Regions from separate parts of the Streptomyces sp. NPDC054975 genome, predicted to be linked through region 2. Evidence: riboswitches for the same ligand, from Rfam matches in the RefSeq annotation. Region 2 holds a riboswitch; each other region holds the start of a gene.
What was found. Region 2 has a riboswitch for cyclic di-AMP ahead of ACWF79_RS19685 (C40 family peptidase). Riboswitches for the same ligand answer to the same signal wherever they lie in the genome.
Positions count from the first base shown of each region.

Region 1 (4,074 bases), on a different contig from region 2:
GGGCAGAACCCGTAGCGGACGGGGGCTCGCTCACGCCTCCGTGACGAGGCGCTCGCGCAGCCGCGCCCGGGTCTCAGGGGTGAGCTTCAGGCCGGTGGTGAGGTAGTTCTCGGCCGTTCCCCAGGTCTGCTCCATCGTCTCGAACGCAGCCCGCAGGTACTCCACCCGCGCGTCGAACAGCGGGCTGATCAGCTCCATCACCTCGGGCGCCATCGCGTTCGCGGAGGTGGAGCTGCGGCGCACCTTGTAGCGGCGGTGCGGGTCGTTCGACTTCACGTAGTCCGCCTCGATCGCCTCGCGCTCCACGCCCACCGCGAGCAGCGAGATGGCGATGGAGAGGCCGGCCCGGTCCTTGCCGGCCGCGCAGTGCATGAGCGCCGGGACGCTGTCCTCGGCGAGCGCGTGCAGGATGCGGCCGTGCTCCGCCGTCCGCTCGGCAATCATCTTCCGGTACGAATCGGACATTCGGTCCGCGGCCTTGCCGTCGCCGAGAATGGCGCGGAGCTGCTCCAGCTCGCCGGAGCTGACGAGCTTCCAGAACTCCTTGCCGTCGGCCGGGTCGTTGAGCGGTATGTTCACATTTCGCACACCCGGCAGTTCGACGTCCGGGCCCTCGATCTTGATGTCGGCCTGATTGCGGAAGTCGAAGATCGTGTGCAGGCCCAGGGTGGAGAGAAACGCCGCGTCGTCCTCGGTGGCGTGGGCGAGGTGGCCGCTGCGGAAGAGGCGCCCGAACCGCACCGTACGGCCGTCCACGGTCGGCAGTCCGCCCACGTCCCGGAAGTTGCGTACCCCGGTGAGCTCGGGTTCGGTCGGCGAGATCTGGGGCAGCTGCTGCGTCACGGGTGCTCCTGAAGGTTGACGGACCGCGATCGGTTCCTGATCGATTCCTGGGGCAATCATCCCGGGTGTCCGGGGCCGTGCGCACCCCTGGGTAGGGGATTGGGTGTTCTGTCCGAATTGGCCCCTTCGGGATAACGCGCCCTTGTTTTAGGGGAGATGGGATTCGGGGCGTGAGCAGCGTCATAAAGGTGACGGACCGTGCCTGATCGTCCGGACCAATTTCCCTGCCTGAAAAGGAAATCGATCCTCCGTCGTCCACGGAGGGTGACCGGAATGCGGTGCGGATATCGCGCCCGGCAATTGCGATCGGAAACCCGTGGCTTGTTCGCCGCGACCCCGCTCGTCTAGCGTCACCGTCAATCCGGTCGGACCGCCGAATCCTGCCACCGTCCGGAATCCGCACCCATCCACGCCCGGCAGGAGCGGGGGACCCAGGTAAGTACGCCGCACCGGTCGATCCGGACGGCTCGGGGTGAAGCCGCGTGAGAACGCGGCCGGACATCTCCAGTCCGAACCCGACAGCTCACCTCGTAGGCGACGGAGAGGAATTCGCCATGCCCGCAAAGGGTAAGCATCGCCGTCCCAAGGTCAACCCGATCACGCGCGGATTCGTCGCTGCCGGCACCGGTGGCGCCGTCGTCGCCCTGCCGCTGTTCGGTGCGACCGGAGCCCACGCCGCCGAGAAGGCCGCGCCGACCGTGACGTCCGAGCAGGCCGTCGCCGCCGTCGCCGCCGCTCCCGCGAAGGCCCCTGCCGCCGCGAAGCCGAAGACGTACTCCGTCGTTCCCGGCGACTACCTGTCGAAGATCGCCGCCGAGCACGACGTCAAGGGCGGCTGGCAGAAGCTGTACGCCGACAACCGCCAGGTCGTCGGTGAGGACCCGTCGCTGATCCTGCCGGGCATGAAGCTCACCCTCGGCGCCAAGTCGACGGCCAAGGCCGCCCCGAAGGCCGCGGCCCCCAAGGCTGCTCCGAAGGCCGCGCCCAAGGCCGAGAAGAAGTCCTCCTCCGACGCGAGCGAGTCGCGCAGCTCCCGCTCCGCCGCACGCGACACGGCTCCCGCCCAGAACTCCGCCCCCGCGAAGTCCTCCTCCTCCGGCTGGGTCGCCCCGGTCTCCGGCGGCGTCTCCACCCCGTACCGGGCCTCCGGCTCGATGTGGTCCTCCGGCTACCACACCGGTGTCGACTTCATGGCCTCCTCCGGCACCTCGGTCAAGGCCGTCGGTGCGGGCACCGTCCACTCGGCCGGCTGGAGCGGCTCGTACGGCAACGAGGTCGTCATCCAGCACGCCGACGGCACGTACTCCCAGTACGCCCACCTCTCCTCCCTCTCCGTCTCCGCCGGCCAGACCGTGACCGGCGGCCAGGAGATCGGCCTCTCCGGCTCGACCGGCAACTCCAGTGGCCCGCACCTGCACTTCGAGATCCGTACCGGCCCGAGCTACGGCTCGGACGTCGACCCGCTGGCGTACCTGCGCCAGCACGGCGTCGGCATCTGACGGATTCGCGTCACCCGCAGCACCCCCAGGGGCCCGGCACTTCCGAGTGCCGGGCCCCTGGGGCGTATTCCGGCTTGGTGGAATCTTGACCGGTGGCGTATCTCACGCAGCGTCAACCCCTCCTTACGGTCGCGTAGGTCACACCCATAAGGGAAAGATGTGCTCCCGTGGCAGACGATTCGAGATCAAGAGACATGCAGGCATTCGGGTCGTACGCGGCGATCGGGGACAGCTTCACCGAGGGCGTGGGAGATCCGGGGCCCGACGGGCAGTACGTCGGCTGGGCGGACCGCTTCGCGGTTCTGCTCGCCGACCAGTTGCCGGAGAACGACGCGTTCCGTTACGCAAACCTCGCCGTCCGGGGCCGGCTCCTCGACCAGATCGTGGCGGAGCAGGTCCCGAGGGCCAAGGAGCTCGCCCCCGACCTGGTGAGTTTCTGCGCGGGCGGCAACGACATCATCCGCCCCGGCACCGACCCGGACGATGTCGCCGAGCGCTTCGAGCGCGCCGTCGCCGACCTCACGTCGGCCGTCGGCACGGTGATGGTGACGACCGGCTTCGACACCCGCGACGTCCCGGTCCTCCGGCACCTCCGCGGCAAGATCGCGACCTACACCGCCCACGTCCGGGCCATCGCCGACCGGTACGACTGCCCGGTCCTCGACCTGTGGTCGCTCAAGTCCGTGCAGGACAGGCGGGCCTGGGACAACGACCGGCTGCACCTCTCGCCCGAGGGGCACACCCGGGTCGCGCTGCGCGCCGCCCAGGTCCTCGGGATGCCGGTGCCGGCCGACCCGGACCAGGCCTGGCCGCCGCTGCCGCCGAGGGGGACCCTGGAGGTCCGCCGCGACGACATCAACTGGGCCAAGGAGTACCTCGTGCCGTGGATCGGACGGCGCCTGCGCGGCGAGAGCTCGGGCGACCACGTGGCCGCCAAGCGGCCCGACCTCATGCCGCTCGGGGACCTCATGCCCCTGTGAACGACCCGTCGAGCGCGGCCGGGATCCGTTCCAGGACGCCGCCCGCGAACACGTCGTACAGCGGCAGCGTCTCCAGGTGGACATAGCCGATGTGGCAGTCGCAGACGGCGAGCGGGCAGGCCCGCGGGCGCAGTGCGGCGCGGTACGAACCGTCGTACAGGTTGCCCAGCTCGGCCTTGACGAAGTGACAGCGGCGCACGGTCCCGTCGCCGTCCACGGAGATCACCGACTCGCCGGTCCGGCAGGGCAGCCCGCCGGACCGGTGCGGATGGCGGCTGTACGGGAAGAGGGGGTCGAGGGCCGTCCAGCTCTCGGCCTCCTCGTCGGTGTACGTGTGCCCCTCGGCAGCGTTCACCCAGAGGTAGACCTCGGGCGGGAGGTCGTCGCGCAGGCGCAGGGCGTGCTCCCGGTGTTCGGGCAGGCCGACGACGCCGACGCTGAAGCGGGTGCCTCGGGCCGCCAGCGCGCGGCACTTCGCGAGGAAGCGGTCGTACGGCGTCTGGCCGGGGTGGTACGTGCACCAGAGCGCGAGGGCCCGGGGGTCGGCCTCGGCCAGCCACTCCGTGCGGCAGCTCAGATTGGTCTGGATCGCCACCCGCTCGACGTGTGGCTGGTGGGACAGCTCGGTGAGCGTGCGCCGGTACCACGAGCGGACCAGGCCCTCGCCCCAGGGCGTGAAGAGAATCCTCAGCCGGTCTCCGCTCTGCGCCGCCACCCAGGCGGAGAAACGCTCCAGCGCGGCGCGGTCGGCG
Region 1 is NZ_JBSGWV010000001.1:493,898-497,971, reverse strand. It holds gene ACWF79_RS02285 (DUF6126 family protein) at 1-15, shown strand, start outside; gene ACWF79_RS02280 (tyrosine-protein phosphatase) at 31-843, opposite strand; cyclic di-AMP (ydaO/yuaA leader) riboswitch at 1,238-1,393, shown strand; gene ACWF79_RS02275 (M23 family metallopeptidase) at 1,398-2,342, shown strand; gene ACWF79_RS02270 (SGNH/GDSL hydrolase family protein) at 2,510-3,322, shown strand; gene ACWF79_RS02265 (STM4011 family radical SAM protein) at 3,309-4,074, opposite strand, start outside.
Region 1: it holds a riboswitch for cyclic di-AMP, as region 2 does, so the genes downstream of both, ACWF79_RS02275 (M23 family metallopeptidase) here and ACWF79_RS19685 (C40 family peptidase) in region 2, are expected to answer to the same signal.

Region 2 (4,074 bases):
GCGCAGACCTCGATGCCCTCGTTCTGCTCCTTGATGGCCTCGATCGTCCTGCCGACCCGCTCGACGTCCCGGTCCGTCGGCCCCCGGCCGCTCGCCACCAGGCAGACCCGCTTCGCGCCGCCCGCGACACCGGCGGCGGCGGCCTGCGAGGCCTCGTCCGGCTTCAGCCAGCTGTACTTGAGGATCCCGGTCGTCGCGCCGAGCCGCTGCGAACAGTACGAGCAGTCCTCGGGGCACAGCCCCGACTTCAGATTGACGAGATAGTTCAGCTTCACGCGCCGCCCGAACCACTGACGGCGCACCTTGCCCGCCGCGGCCACCACATCGAGCAGTTCGTCGTCGGAGGTCGCCAGCACGGCGAGCGCTTCTTCACGGCTCGGCAGCTCGCGCCGCAGCCCCTTGTCCACCAGCGTGTTCAGCAGGTCCATAAGGGCTGATCCTTGCCTACGGCACACCCCGTGGCCAAGGAGGATCTGAACAAACGCGCCCTTTTGACGTGTGTGGATGACCACACCCTGTCCCCGGGCGTGGACGGTTAGGGTCTGTGCGCTGCCTACAAAAGGATCTGCCCCATGTACCGGGACGAGGACACCCGCCGGACCCCGTTCGACTGGACCGACGCCGAGGCGCGCCGCCGCGCGGAGGCGGGGCTCGTCCGGACCCTGAGGCCCCGGCCCGCCGAGTCGGAGCTGCTCGACCTGGCGAGCAACGACTACCTCGGCCTGACCCGCCGCCCCGAGGTCACGGAGGCCGCGGCCGAGGCGGCCCGCCGCTGGGGCGCGGGATCCACCGGCTCGCGACTGGTCACCGGTACCACCCGGCTGCACGCCCGGCTCGAACGCGAACTCGCCGAGTTCTGCGGTTTCGAGGCGGCCCTCGTCTTCTCCTCCGGCTACACCGCCAACCTCGCCGCTCTCACGGCGCTGAGCGGCCGCGACGCGCTGATCGTCTCCGACGCCGGCAACCACGCCTCGATCGTGGACGGCTGCCGGCTCTCGCGCGCCGAGACGGCCGTGGTCCCGCACGCCGACCCCGAGGCGGTTCGCAAGACCCTCCAGACCCACCCGGACCGCCGGGCGCTCGTGGTCTCCGACTCCGTCTTCTCGGTGGACGGCGACCGGGCCCCGCTGCCCGCACTGGCCGAGGCGTGCCGGGCGCACGGCGCCGGGCTTGTCGTGGACGACGCCCACGGCCTGGGCGTGCTCGGCGACGGAGGCCGGGGCGCCCTGCACGCCGCCGGACTCGCGGGCGACCCGGACGTGGTGGCCACCCTCACCCTCTCCAAGTCGCTGGGCAGCCAGGGTGGAGCCGTCCTCGGTCCGGCCCGGGTCGTCGAGCACCTGGTCAACGCGGCCCGTACGTTCATCTTCGACACCGGGCTCGCCCCGGCCGCCGTCGGCGCCGCCCTGGCGAGCCTGCGGTTGATCCAGGGCGACCCCGGCCTCGCCGAGCGCGCCAGGGCCGTCGCCACGACGCTGCACCGGAGGCTGGACGAGGCCGGGCTGACCGCCGTACGTCCCGACGCCGCCGTCGTCTCCGTCCGCGCGCCGTCGCCGGAGGCGGCGCTGCGGTGGGCCGCCGACTGCCGGGAGCAGGGGATCGCCGTCGGCTGTTTCCGGCCGCCGTCCGTCCCCGACGGCATCTCGCGGCTGCGGCTCACGGCCCGCGCGGACCTGACGGACGCGCAGATCGAACAGGCCGTCACCACCATCGTGCGGACGGCGCCGCCCGCCGAGCACTGAGCGCGTCCCAAATACGGTCTCTCGTAGCAGAGTTCACCGCTTCGAGCGACAAATATGCACATATCTTGGTGGATCGCCGCCCAGGGCGGCACGATCGGTGGCAGTCTGACGCGAAGTGCAATCCGGGCCGGGCCCGGTGGGAAAGGGACAGCGTTGCCATGGCAGACCACCAGGAAGCAACCGTCACTCTGCCGAGCGATCCCGCCTCGGTGTCCGCCGCCCGAAGATATGTCGCCGACGTCCTCGGCGGGTGGGGGCTCGCAGGCGGCAGCGACACCGCCGACACGGTCCGGCTGATCGTCTCGGAGCTGGCCACCAACGCCGTCCAGCACACCTTCGGACAGTCGCCCACCTTCACCGTCGACATCCGCCTGGAGCGCGAGGAGCAGCTCCACATCGGCGTGACCGACAGCCATCCCCGCTGGCCGAAGCGGCTCCCGGCGGCCGTGCAGCAGGACAACGGACGCGGGATGGTCATCATCCGGATCCTGACGGCCGAGGCCGGCGGCCGGCTCTCGGTCACCCCGACCGACGAGGGCGGCAAGACGGTCTGGATCAACCTGCCGTGGACCGCCCCCGCCGCCGCGGAGGGGTACGGCGGCGCCACCGTACCCCCGCTCGCGTCGGACCGGACGGGGCGTCAGCGCACCCGGCCGTAATACACCTTGGACGACCAGATCTTGTCGAGCTTCACCCAGGAGCCCTTCTTGGGCGAGTGCCAGATCTTGCCGCCACCGGCGTAGATCCCCACGTGGTACACCCTTCCACCCGAGTGGAAGAAGACCAGGTCCCCCTTCTGCCTGCTGGACGCGGAGATGTGCCGGGTCTTGTTGTACTGCTGCTGCGCGGTACGAGGCAGCGACTTGCCCGCCTTCTTGTACGAGTAGAGCGTGAGCCCCGAGCAGTCGAACCGGGTCGGTCCGGACGCTCCGTACTTGTAGGGCGATCCCTTCTTCGAAGCCGCGATGTTCAGCGCCTTGCCGGCGTACGACGTCGCGGCCTGGGCCTCCGGTGCGGCACCTGGTGCCAGCATCGTGCCGCCGAGGGCGGCGAGGGTGAGAGCCGAGACGGCTCCGGCCCGGGACAGCACGGACGGGACATGAATCTGCGCAGTCATGCGCAACCCTTCGTCAGCCGCCTGTGAAGGATGACCTGTCGGGTTCGGACTGGCGAAGTTGCCCGGCCGCGGTCGCGGCTTCACCCCGAGGAACGGCCACACTGGCCGGCCGTCCCGTACTGCTCGGGTCCTCCACTCCTGCCGATCCACTCCTGTCGACCAGACATCCGGGACAGCGGCAGGACTCGGCGTCCGCCCGGACCGCCCCGCCGCGGTGGCGGGGGCTTGTCGTCGTGAGGGATCTTGACCCAGACCCAGGGTGAAATCCGAGCCGAAACGGCGTTATGTGAGGCTCCTCACGACTGATCCATTCGGGTGGACAGGCATGTTTCGTGATCGTCGCAGGTTTGGCCGACGAGTCCCGGACCAGGGGTGGAACGCCTGATTCCGCCAGATGTGTACACCTGTTGCGCAACTCACCCCGCGCATATGTCGATTCGTCGACTACGCCGAACGGGGGAGCGATTCTGCGCCTGTGCTGGTCCGAGTGGACCTCGACACGACACGACGGAATGTCAACTTGTCGGTGTCCCCGGGACAGTGACGCGATCGGATCTACGCTCGCCGTCCAACACCCGCAGCGCGCGGGCCAATGTCTCCGCGTGCACCTCGCTCTCCCCGCGCGCATGCATCGCCGTCAGTGCGTCGCGCAGCGCGTTCGCCCGCCCCACCAGGGCCTGAGCCGCGCGCAGCGCCCCATACGTATGCGATGCCCTGGATGGATTGATGCGACCCAGCAGGTCGACCACTTCGAGATAGGCGTCGATGAACTCGCCCTCGGCGCGCGTCAGGGCGGGCAGGGGCGGCAGCTCGGGAACCATCGGACGCTCACCTTCCCCCGGCGCCGCCCGACGCCCCACGGTTCTGAATCACGTGGTCCACCAGGCCGTACGCGGTGGCGGCCGGCGCGTCGAGGACGGTGATCCGGTCGATGTCGGCGTCGATCCGCTCGCGGGGCTGCCCGGTGTGCGTGACCAGCATCCCGGCCAGCATCGCGCGCAGCCGAATCAATTCCCGTGCCTGGATGTCGAGATCGCTCGGCTGCCCCTGCAACGGCTCGTCCGTCGCGGGCTGCTGGAGCACGACCCGGGCGCCGGGCAGCGCGAGCCGCTTGCCGGGCGCGCCGGCCGCGAGCAGCACGGCGGCGGTCGAGACGGCCTGCCCGAGGCACGTGGTCTCCACGTCGCAGGTGACGACCTGCATCGTGTCGTAGAT
Region 2 is NZ_JBSGWV010000020.1:104,035-108,108, reverse strand. It holds gene bioB (biotin synthase BioB) at 1-428, opposite strand, end outside; gene ACWF79_RS19695 (8-amino-7-oxononanoate synthase) at 573-1,742, shown strand; gene ACWF79_RS19690 (ATP-binding protein) at 1,901-2,401, shown strand; gene ACWF79_RS19685 (C40 family peptidase) at 2,383-2,859, opposite strand; cyclic di-AMP (ydaO/yuaA leader) riboswitch at 2,863-3,035, opposite strand; gene ACWF79_RS19680 (hypothetical protein) at 3,375-3,680, opposite strand; gene ACWF79_RS19675 (ATP-dependent Clp protease proteolytic subunit) at 3,688-4,074, opposite strand, start outside.

Region 3 (4,074 bases), on a different contig from region 2:
GAGTTCGACGACCTGCCCGTACGCCTCGGCCCACGCCTTCTCGGCCTCCACGCTCCACGCGGCCCCGGCGGCGTGCGCGAAGGCGGCGGTCAGGCTGGTGCCGACGGCGGCGTAGAGCGCGGGGGAGGCGAGGAACTTGCGGTGGTCGCGGCCCAGATGGGCGAGGTAGTCGGGAAGCCCGGGGTCCTCCAGCTGGGTCACGACATGCGTGAGCGCGGCGAAGAGCCGGTCGCGCTGGGGCCGCAGGTCCTCGGGGAAGAGCTCACGGACGCCCGGGTTGTGCCAGAACAGATGGGAGTAGAAGAAGGCGACGGCATGCTCGGCCCGTCTCTCGACGACGGCGAACGTGCTTCTCAGTAACTGGGCATCCACGCGGGAGAATCTAGGCCACCCGCCTTCACAGGACGATCACATCTCGCGGACCGGGCCGCCCGGAGGCCGACGGCAGCGTGACCTTGTACCGTCTCAGGGTGAGCACGCCCCCCGCCCCCGAGCTCTTCACCTGGGAGTTCGCGACCGATCCGTACCCCGCCTACGCCTGGCTGCGCGAGCACGCGCCCGTTCACCGGGCCAAGCTGCCCAGCGGGGTCGAGGCCTGGCTGGTGACCCGGTACGTGGACGCCCGGCAGGCCCTCGCCGACCAGCGGCTCTCGAAGAACCCGGCGCACCACGACGAGCCGGCGCACGCCAAGGGGAAGACGGGGATCCCCGGGGAGCGCAAGGCCGAGCTGATGACCCATCTGCTCAACATCGACCCGCCCGACCACACCCGGCTGCGCCGGCTCGTGTCGAAGGCGTTCACCCCGCGCCGGGTCGCCGAGTTCGCGCCCCGGGTGCAGGAGCTGACCGACCGGCTGATCGACTCCTTCGCGGCGAAGGGCACCGCCGACCTCATCCACGAGTTCGCCTTCCCCCTGCCCATCTACGCCATCTGCGACCTGCTCGGGGTGCCGGAGGAGGACCAGGACGACTTCCGGGACTGGGCCGGGATGATGATCCGGCACGGCGGAGGGCCGCGCGGCGGGGTGGCGCGGTCGGTCAAGAAGATGCGCGGCTACCTCGCGGAGCTGATCCACCGCAAGCGGCTCGACCCCGGCGACGACCTGATCTCAGGGCTCATCAAGGCCTCGGACCACGGCGAGCACCTCACCGAGAACGAGGCCGCCGCCATGGCCTTCATCCTTCTCTTCGCCGGCTTCGAGACCACCGTCAACCTGATCGGGAACGGGGTGTACGCCCTGCTGCGGAACCCGGGGGAGCGCAGCCGGCTCCAGGCCTCGCTCGCCGCCGGGGAACGGGACCTGCTGGAGACCGGTGTCGAGGAACTGCTGCGCTACGACGGGCCGGTGGAGCTGGCGACCTGGCGGTACGCCATGGAGCCGCTGACGATCGGCGGCCAGGAGATCCCGGCGGGCGACCCGGTCCTCGTCGTGCTCGCCGCCGCCGACCGCGACCCGGCGCGCTTCGACGAACCGGACACGCTCGACCTGTCCCGGCGCGACAACCAACACCTCGGCTACGGGCACGGCATCCACTACTGCATCGGCGCCCCGCTCGCCCGGCTCGAAGGGCAGATCGCTCTCGGCACGCTCCTGACGCGCCTGCCGGACCTCCGTCTTGGTGCGGATCCGGCCGATCTGCGGTGGCGCGGCGGGCTCATCATGCGTGGATTGCGCACGCTTCCGGTGGAGTTCTCCCCTCGTTCCCCTTCCGCGTGAGCTGACACTCCGTCAAGACTGTGACTTTTACGTGATCTCCGCTGCATCGACTTGTGACTGACGTTCGAATGCCGCTACGTTCACCGTCACCTCAGCAGTCACGCGAAAGGCAGCTCCGCATGCGCTCCGGGAACGGACGACACCGCAGACCCCGCCAGGCCCCCGCCATCGTCGTCGCCGCAGGCGTGACGGGCTCGGCCCTCGCGCTTCCCCTGCTCGGGGCGGGTTCGGCCTCCGCCGCCGACGCGGCCACCTGGGACCGGGTCGCCGAGTGCGAGTCGGGCGGCCAGTGGAGCGCCCACTTCGGCAACGGGCTCTACGGCGGGCTGCAGTTCACCCAGGAGAGCTGGGAGCGTCACGGCGGTCTGGCGTACGCGCCGAGCGCGGACCTCGCCAGCCGTGCCCAGCAGATCGTGGTGGCCGAAAAGGCACTCGCCGCGGGTGACACGCAGTGGGCGACGTGCGCCCCGATCGCCGGGCTGACCAACGACGGCGTCAAGCCGGACGTCGTCCCCGGCCCCGCGGTCACGCCGAGCGAGCCGATCGGTCCGCTCCCGGAGTCCAACCGCACCCTCGGTCTCCCGGACGTCGTGGCTCCGCCCGAGGCGCTCGCAGGGCCCGAGACCACCCCGACTCCCTCCACGCCCTCCCCCTCCGTCACGCCGACCGCTCCCGGCACCGGCAAGCACCGGGGCGAGGCCGCCCCGGAGGAGACGGGCGAGACGACCGCGGCGGACAAGTCGCCCGAAACGGGCCGTCACGCCTCGCCGACCGACACTTCGACCGGCACCCCGACGGGCGCTCCGACCGACACGCCGGCAGCGGACGCCACCGACGAGGAGAAGGCCGCGAATCCGGGTAGTGAGGACACTGCGGACACTGCGGGCAAGAAGCCCTCCGAGGGCATCAAGGATGCTATCGGTGCATACACCGTCAAGCCCGGCGACAACCTCACCGAGATCGCCCAGCGGAACGACCTCCCCGGCGGCTGGGGCGCTCTCTACGACGCCAACCGGTCGACCGTCGGGGCCGATCCGAACCTCATCCTCCCTGGCCAGAGCCTCGATCTGACGATCGGAACGCCCGTGGAGACGGCCCCGAAGTAGGGGCGGTTCGGGGATGAATGTCCGGTTCTGTGCAAGTGAGACATGGGTCTCTTCGTCTCAACTGGCGTGTCTCGTCCGCAAACTCTCCTTCCGTCACCTCTCACCTGCGTAAACGCCCTTTGTCCCGGGGCAAGTACGGGCGTTTTGTCCCCCATGGACGTCTTTGAACTTCCCCCGGGTCTGTGTCTACGGTCGTCACCGCTCGCCACCGCGGGCCCCGTCGACCGAAACGCCGAATCCTGCCGTCGGCCGATGGGAACAGTCGTCGCGTCAAGCGCCGTAGGCAGGAGCGGGGGACCCAAGGTAAGTGCCGCCCCCGGCCGTTGAGACAGACGGCCGACGGACCGGCTTGGGGTGAAGCCGCGCGCTAGGTCGCGCGGCCGGGCAACTCACATCGGCCCGAACCCGACAGCTCACCTCGTAGGCGTCGGTGAGGAGAATCTCCATGCTGTTTTCCGCCAAGGGCAAACACCGTCGTCCCTCCAAGGCCACCCGCGCCGTCGCCCTCGCCGGTGTCGCCGGTGTCGCCGTCGCCGCCCCGCTGATGACCGCCGGCACCGCCTCGGCCGCCACCGTCTCCGAGTGGGACAAGGTCGCCCAGTGCGAGTCCGGTGGCAACTGGTCCATCAACACCGGCAACGGCTACTACGGCGGCCTGCAGTTCTCCAGCTCCACCTGGGCCGCCTTCGGGGGCACCGCGTACGCCGCGACCGCCGACCAGGCCTCCAAGTCGCAGCAGATCGCGATCGCCGAGAAGGTCCTCGCCGGTCAGGGCAAGGGCGCCTGGCCGAGCTGCGGCGTCGGCCTCTCCTCCGCCTCCCCGAACACCGGTGCCGTCGAGGAGGCGCCTGCCGCGCAGGCCGCCCCGAAGCAGGAGCGTCAGGCCGAGCAGCCGACGACCCGCAGCGAGCAGCGGACCGCCCCGAAGGCCGAGTCCAAGAAGACCGTCACCACCCCGACCGGCAAGAAGGTCAAGAAGGGCGACGGCGAGTACAAGGTCGTCTCCGGCGACACCCTGAGCACCATCGCCGCCGAGCACGACGTCAAGGGCGGCTGGGCGAAGCTCTTCGAGCTCAACAAGGACGTCGTCGAGGACGCCGACCTGATCTACCCGGGCCAGCAGCTTCACCTGAAGTGAGCCCGGCGGCTCGCGTGAGTCCGGCGGCTCACGCGAGCCCTACGACCCTCCCGCGGTGACCACCCCGGTCCGGAGCGCCTCTCCCCCGTGCGCTCCGGACCGGGGTTCCGCG
Region 3 is NZ_JBSGWV010000018.1:24,283-28,356, forward strand. It holds gene ACWF79_RS18140 (globin domain-containing protein) at 1-372, opposite strand, end outside; gene ACWF79_RS18145 (cytochrome P450 family protein) at 471-1,718, shown strand; gene ACWF79_RS18150 (transglycosylase family protein) at 1,838-2,824, shown strand; cyclic di-AMP (ydaO/yuaA leader) riboswitch at 3,090-3,266, shown strand; gene ACWF79_RS18155 (transglycosylase family protein) at 3,270-3,962, shown strand.
Region 3: it holds a riboswitch for cyclic di-AMP, as region 2 does, so the genes downstream of both, ACWF79_RS18155 (transglycosylase family protein) here and ACWF79_RS19685 (C40 family peptidase) in region 2, are expected to answer to the same signal.

Region 4 (4,074 bases), on a different contig from region 2:
CGGGCCGGGCTCGGCACGCTCCTCTTCGACCTGCTCACCGAGGAGGAGGCGGCCGACCGTGCCAACGTCTTCGACACCGAACTGCTGGCCGGCCGGCTGGCCAGGGCCACGTACTGGCTGGGTGGACGGCCCGGTCTCGACGGGCTGCGGACCGGCTACTTCGGCGCCAGCACCGGTGCCGCTGCCGCCCTCTGGGCCGCGGGCGACCCGCTGTCCGGGGTGGCCGCCGTGGTCTCCCGAGGTGGTCGCCCGGACCTGGCGGGCCCCCGCCTCGCGCAGGTGCGCGCCCCCACCCTGCTGATCGTGGGAGGCAACGACCCGCTCGTGCAGGACCTGAACGAGGACGCCCGCAGCCGGCTGCGGTGCGAGAACCAGCTCGTCGTCGTCCCCGGCGCCGGGCACCTCTTCGAGGAGCCCGGCACGCTGGAACAGGTCGGCGAACTCGCCGCGAACTGGTTCGCCGACCACTTCTAGGAGCTGCCCGCGCGGCGGGCAGTCGCCGGTCAGTACGGCCCGTCGACGTTGTCGATGGAGCCGTAGCGGTCCGCCGCGTAGTTGCAGGCGGCGGTGATGTTGGCGACCGGGTCGTAGAGGTCCATCGAGGTACCGGGCACGTGGTACGCGAGGAACGTCGGCTCGATCACCTGGAGCAGACCCTTGGACGGGGTGCCCTTGGCGGCGTTGGAGTCCCAGTTGTTGATGGCCTGCGGGTTGCCGGAGGACTCACGCATGATGTTGCGCTGGATCCCCTCGTACGAACCGGGGATGCCGTACTTCTGCATGATGTCCAGCGACTCGCGGATCCAGCCGTCGAGGTCGTTGGTGTAGCTCTTCGCGACCGTCTTGGCCGCCGGCGCGGCGGCCTTCTTCGCGGGGGCCGCCTTGGCCGGAGCGGCGCTGCGCTGCTGCGAGCGGTCGGCCCGGTCCGTACTCGTCGTACGGGCCGGGGCCTTCGGCTTCTGCGGGGCGGCGGCCTTTCCGCGGAGCGTCAGTTCCAGACCGGGGTGGATAAGTGACGGGTTGTCACCCACCGCGGCGCGATTGGTCTTGTACAGAGCCTTCCAGCCGCCCTGCACATTCTGCTCCTGAGCGATCACCGAAAGGGAATCACCGCGGGTGACGGTATAGGTGGTGGCGGCTGATTTCGGCGCGGCCGGAACGGATTCCACGATCTTCGTCGGCGCGCTGAGAACGGTCTTCTCGACGGAGGCGATCGCGGGAGCCGAGCTGGGCGCGGCGTGCGCGGTGGCCGTGCCGACCAGGGGCAGGGCCAGGGCGGCGCCGCCGGTGCTCGCGAGGGCGAGACCGCGGGTCAGGGGCCTTTTCTTGGGGCGCCGGTGCTTACCGTGTGCGGGCATGATGCAGTCCTCTCCGGCGCCTGCGGGGTGAGCTGTCGGGTTCGGGCTGGAGATGCCCGGCCGCGCATGCGCGACTTCACCCCGAGCCGTGCCGGAAATCCGGACCGGCGAAATGGTGGGTCCCCCGCTCCTGCCTTCGGGTGAATGAGCGGTGTTTTCGGACGGTGGCAGGATTCGGCGATCCGTCCGGGTCGAGGTGACCGTAGGCGAGAAATGTCGACCGAAACAAGACGTCGAATGCGCGGTTTATTCACGGATGAGTTCCGTGCACCGCGCGGCGCGCCTAACTTCCTTGCCCGACAAGGGGAGGGGCCGGTCGAGGAGGTCGTCGAAACGCTCGGCGTGATTCACCTCACCCGCCCTCTCATATCGGACATGCGGGGAAATGCGACCGAGTTGAGAAATCGGGCACAAGGGGCGGTAAAGCCGCTTGTGCCCGATTTGATCGGAAGTGTGGGCGTGCGTACGTCAGCCGGTGATACTCGGGGCGCCCGTCTCGATGTGGCCGGTGTAGCGGCGCGACCAGGTGCCGTCGATGTCGGCCAGGATCGTGAAGTCGTACCAGCCCTCGTGGTAGGCCACGGCGTTGAAGAAGTCCTCGCGCGAGGAGTTCGCCGGCACCGTGTACGTCCACGGCCCGTCCGTGCGGTAGGCGTTCGAGCGGATGGTGAAGGTCACCGGCCCGGCCGAGGTGTTGGACAGCTTGAAGAAGATCGCCGTCCTGCCGGTGCCCGGCTCGGTCGCGAACCGCGCCGCCACCTCGATCGCCTTGCCCGCCTTGGACGCGTCTCCGATGAAGCGCCGCAGGAAGCGGTTGGGACCCATCATCGAGATGTCGTACTTGCCCGAACCGGACCCGGTCCCGATGTTGAAGAAGTCCGTGGACGTCGTCCCCGGGTCGACCGTGTACTGCCAGGCGGCCGTGTCCCGGTGCTGGTGCGGGTGGATCGTGACATGCGCGGCACGCTTCGCCTGCGCGCCCTGGTTCGTCATCGAGAACCAGGCGAGGATCTTGCCCGACGCCCCGAACTCGAACCGGTCGAGGTTTCCGTTGACCTGGTACGGCAGGGCGCGCGCCGGGCGCGTCCCGGACTCCTGCGCCGGCAGGGCGTTGTCCTGCGGCACCGGGTTGGGCAGCGGGCCGCAGGTCGACTGCCCGATGACCTTGGCGGTGGACGGGAGACCCGAGGGGACGCCGTACACCGGGCGCGTGAAGTCGAAGACGCCCGTCAGGTCACCGGTGACCTTCCGCCGCCAGGCGCTGATGTTCGGGCAGGTGGCAGGGGTGCCGAGGGCGGCTGTCCAGGTCTCCATGAAGCGCAGGACGGAGGTGTGGTCGAAGACCTCCGAGCTGACCCACCCGCCGCGCGTCCAGGGCGACATGACGAGCATGGGGACCCGGAAGCCCAGGCCGATCGGCACACCGTCGAGGTACTCGCCGGGGGTGCCGGGCGGGGCGACCGGCGGCGGTACGTGGTCGAAGAAGCCGTCGTTCTCGTCGTAGTTGAGGAACAGTACGGTCGAGTCGAAGACCTCGGGGTTGGCCGCCAACGCGCGGTAGACCAGGTCGACGAAGTGCGCGCCGTCGCCGGGCGGGGCGTAGGGGTGCTCGGAGAACGCCTCGCTCGCCACCACCCAGGAGACCTGCGGAAGCGTGCCCGCGACCACGTCGGCACGGATCGCGGCGGCGATGTCGTCCGGAGTGGACCCGGTGACCTTCGGCACCGAGCCCATGCCCCGGTCGTACAGCGGATCGCCCGGCCGGGCGTCGGTGAACTTCTTGAAGTACGCGAGGCCGTTGTCGCCGTAGTTGTCCTGGGCGTTCTGGTAGACCTTCCAGCTCACGCCGGCCCGCTGGAGCGCCTCGGCGTACGTCTCCCAGGTGAGCCCGGACTCCTCGCCGCCGTCCTTGCTGGAGGCGTCGATCTTCCCGCTCCACAGGAACGTGCGGTTCGGGCCGGTGGCGCTGAGCGCCGAGCAGAAGTAGGCGTCGCAGACGGTGTAGTGGTCGGCCAGGGCGTAGTGGAACGGTATGTCACCGCGGTCGAGGTAGCCGAGGGTGCGGGTGTTGCCGACGCCCGTGACCCAGTTGTCCATCCGGCCCTTGTTCCACGCCGCGTGCTGCGAGATCCAGCTGTGCGGAAGGTCGCCGTTGCACTGGGCGAGGGTCTCCCCGTCGACACCGCCCGCCGGCGGGGTCGCGCTCAGCTTCCACGGGTACTGGCGGCCGCCCCAGTTGGGCTGGTTGAACATGCCCCAGCCGCCCGGGAGGTTGCCCGCGGCCCGGTCCCCGAAGCCTCGCACACCGCGCAGTCTGCCGAAGTAGTGGTCGAAGCTGCGGTTCTCCTGCATGAGCACCACGACGTGCTGAACGTCCTTGAGGGTGCCCGTCGCGGATGCGGCGGCGGCCGAGGCCGTGCCCGTGGGCAGCGCCGCGCCGGCCGCGAGCCCTGCCCCGATTCCGACGAATCCCCTGCGGCTGATGGGAGTCAATGCCCCGCCTCTCGTGTCACCGTGTGCCCTCCTGGCACACGGTGGACAGGATGAGGGAAGGCGCCTTAAAGGTATACCTCCGTGCGGTAAGACATGGGTGAACTTCCGACAGTACGCACGAAGTTGGGGACTGATTGGTTCGGGCATGGACCAATGCGGTCAGGGTGCCGTCCCCGCGAAGTCCCGGCGCACCATCAGCAGAGCCGCGTCGTCCTCCGCGTGC
Region 4 is NZ_JBSGWV010000003.1:66,906-70,979, forward strand. It holds gene ACWF79_RS05155 (phosphoribosyltransferase family protein) at 1-474, shown strand, start outside; gene ACWF79_RS05160 (transglycosylase SLT domain-containing protein) at 504-1,358, opposite strand; cyclic di-AMP (ydaO/yuaA leader) riboswitch at 1,361-1,519, opposite strand; gene ACWF79_RS05165 (phosphocholine-specific phospholipase C) at 1,827-3,851, opposite strand; gene ACWF79_RS05170 (SpoIIE family protein phosphatase) at 4,011-4,074, opposite strand, start outside.
Region 4: it holds a riboswitch for cyclic di-AMP, as region 2 does, so the genes downstream of both, ACWF79_RS05160 (transglycosylase SLT domain-containing protein) here and ACWF79_RS19685 (C40 family peptidase) in region 2, are expected to answer to the same signal.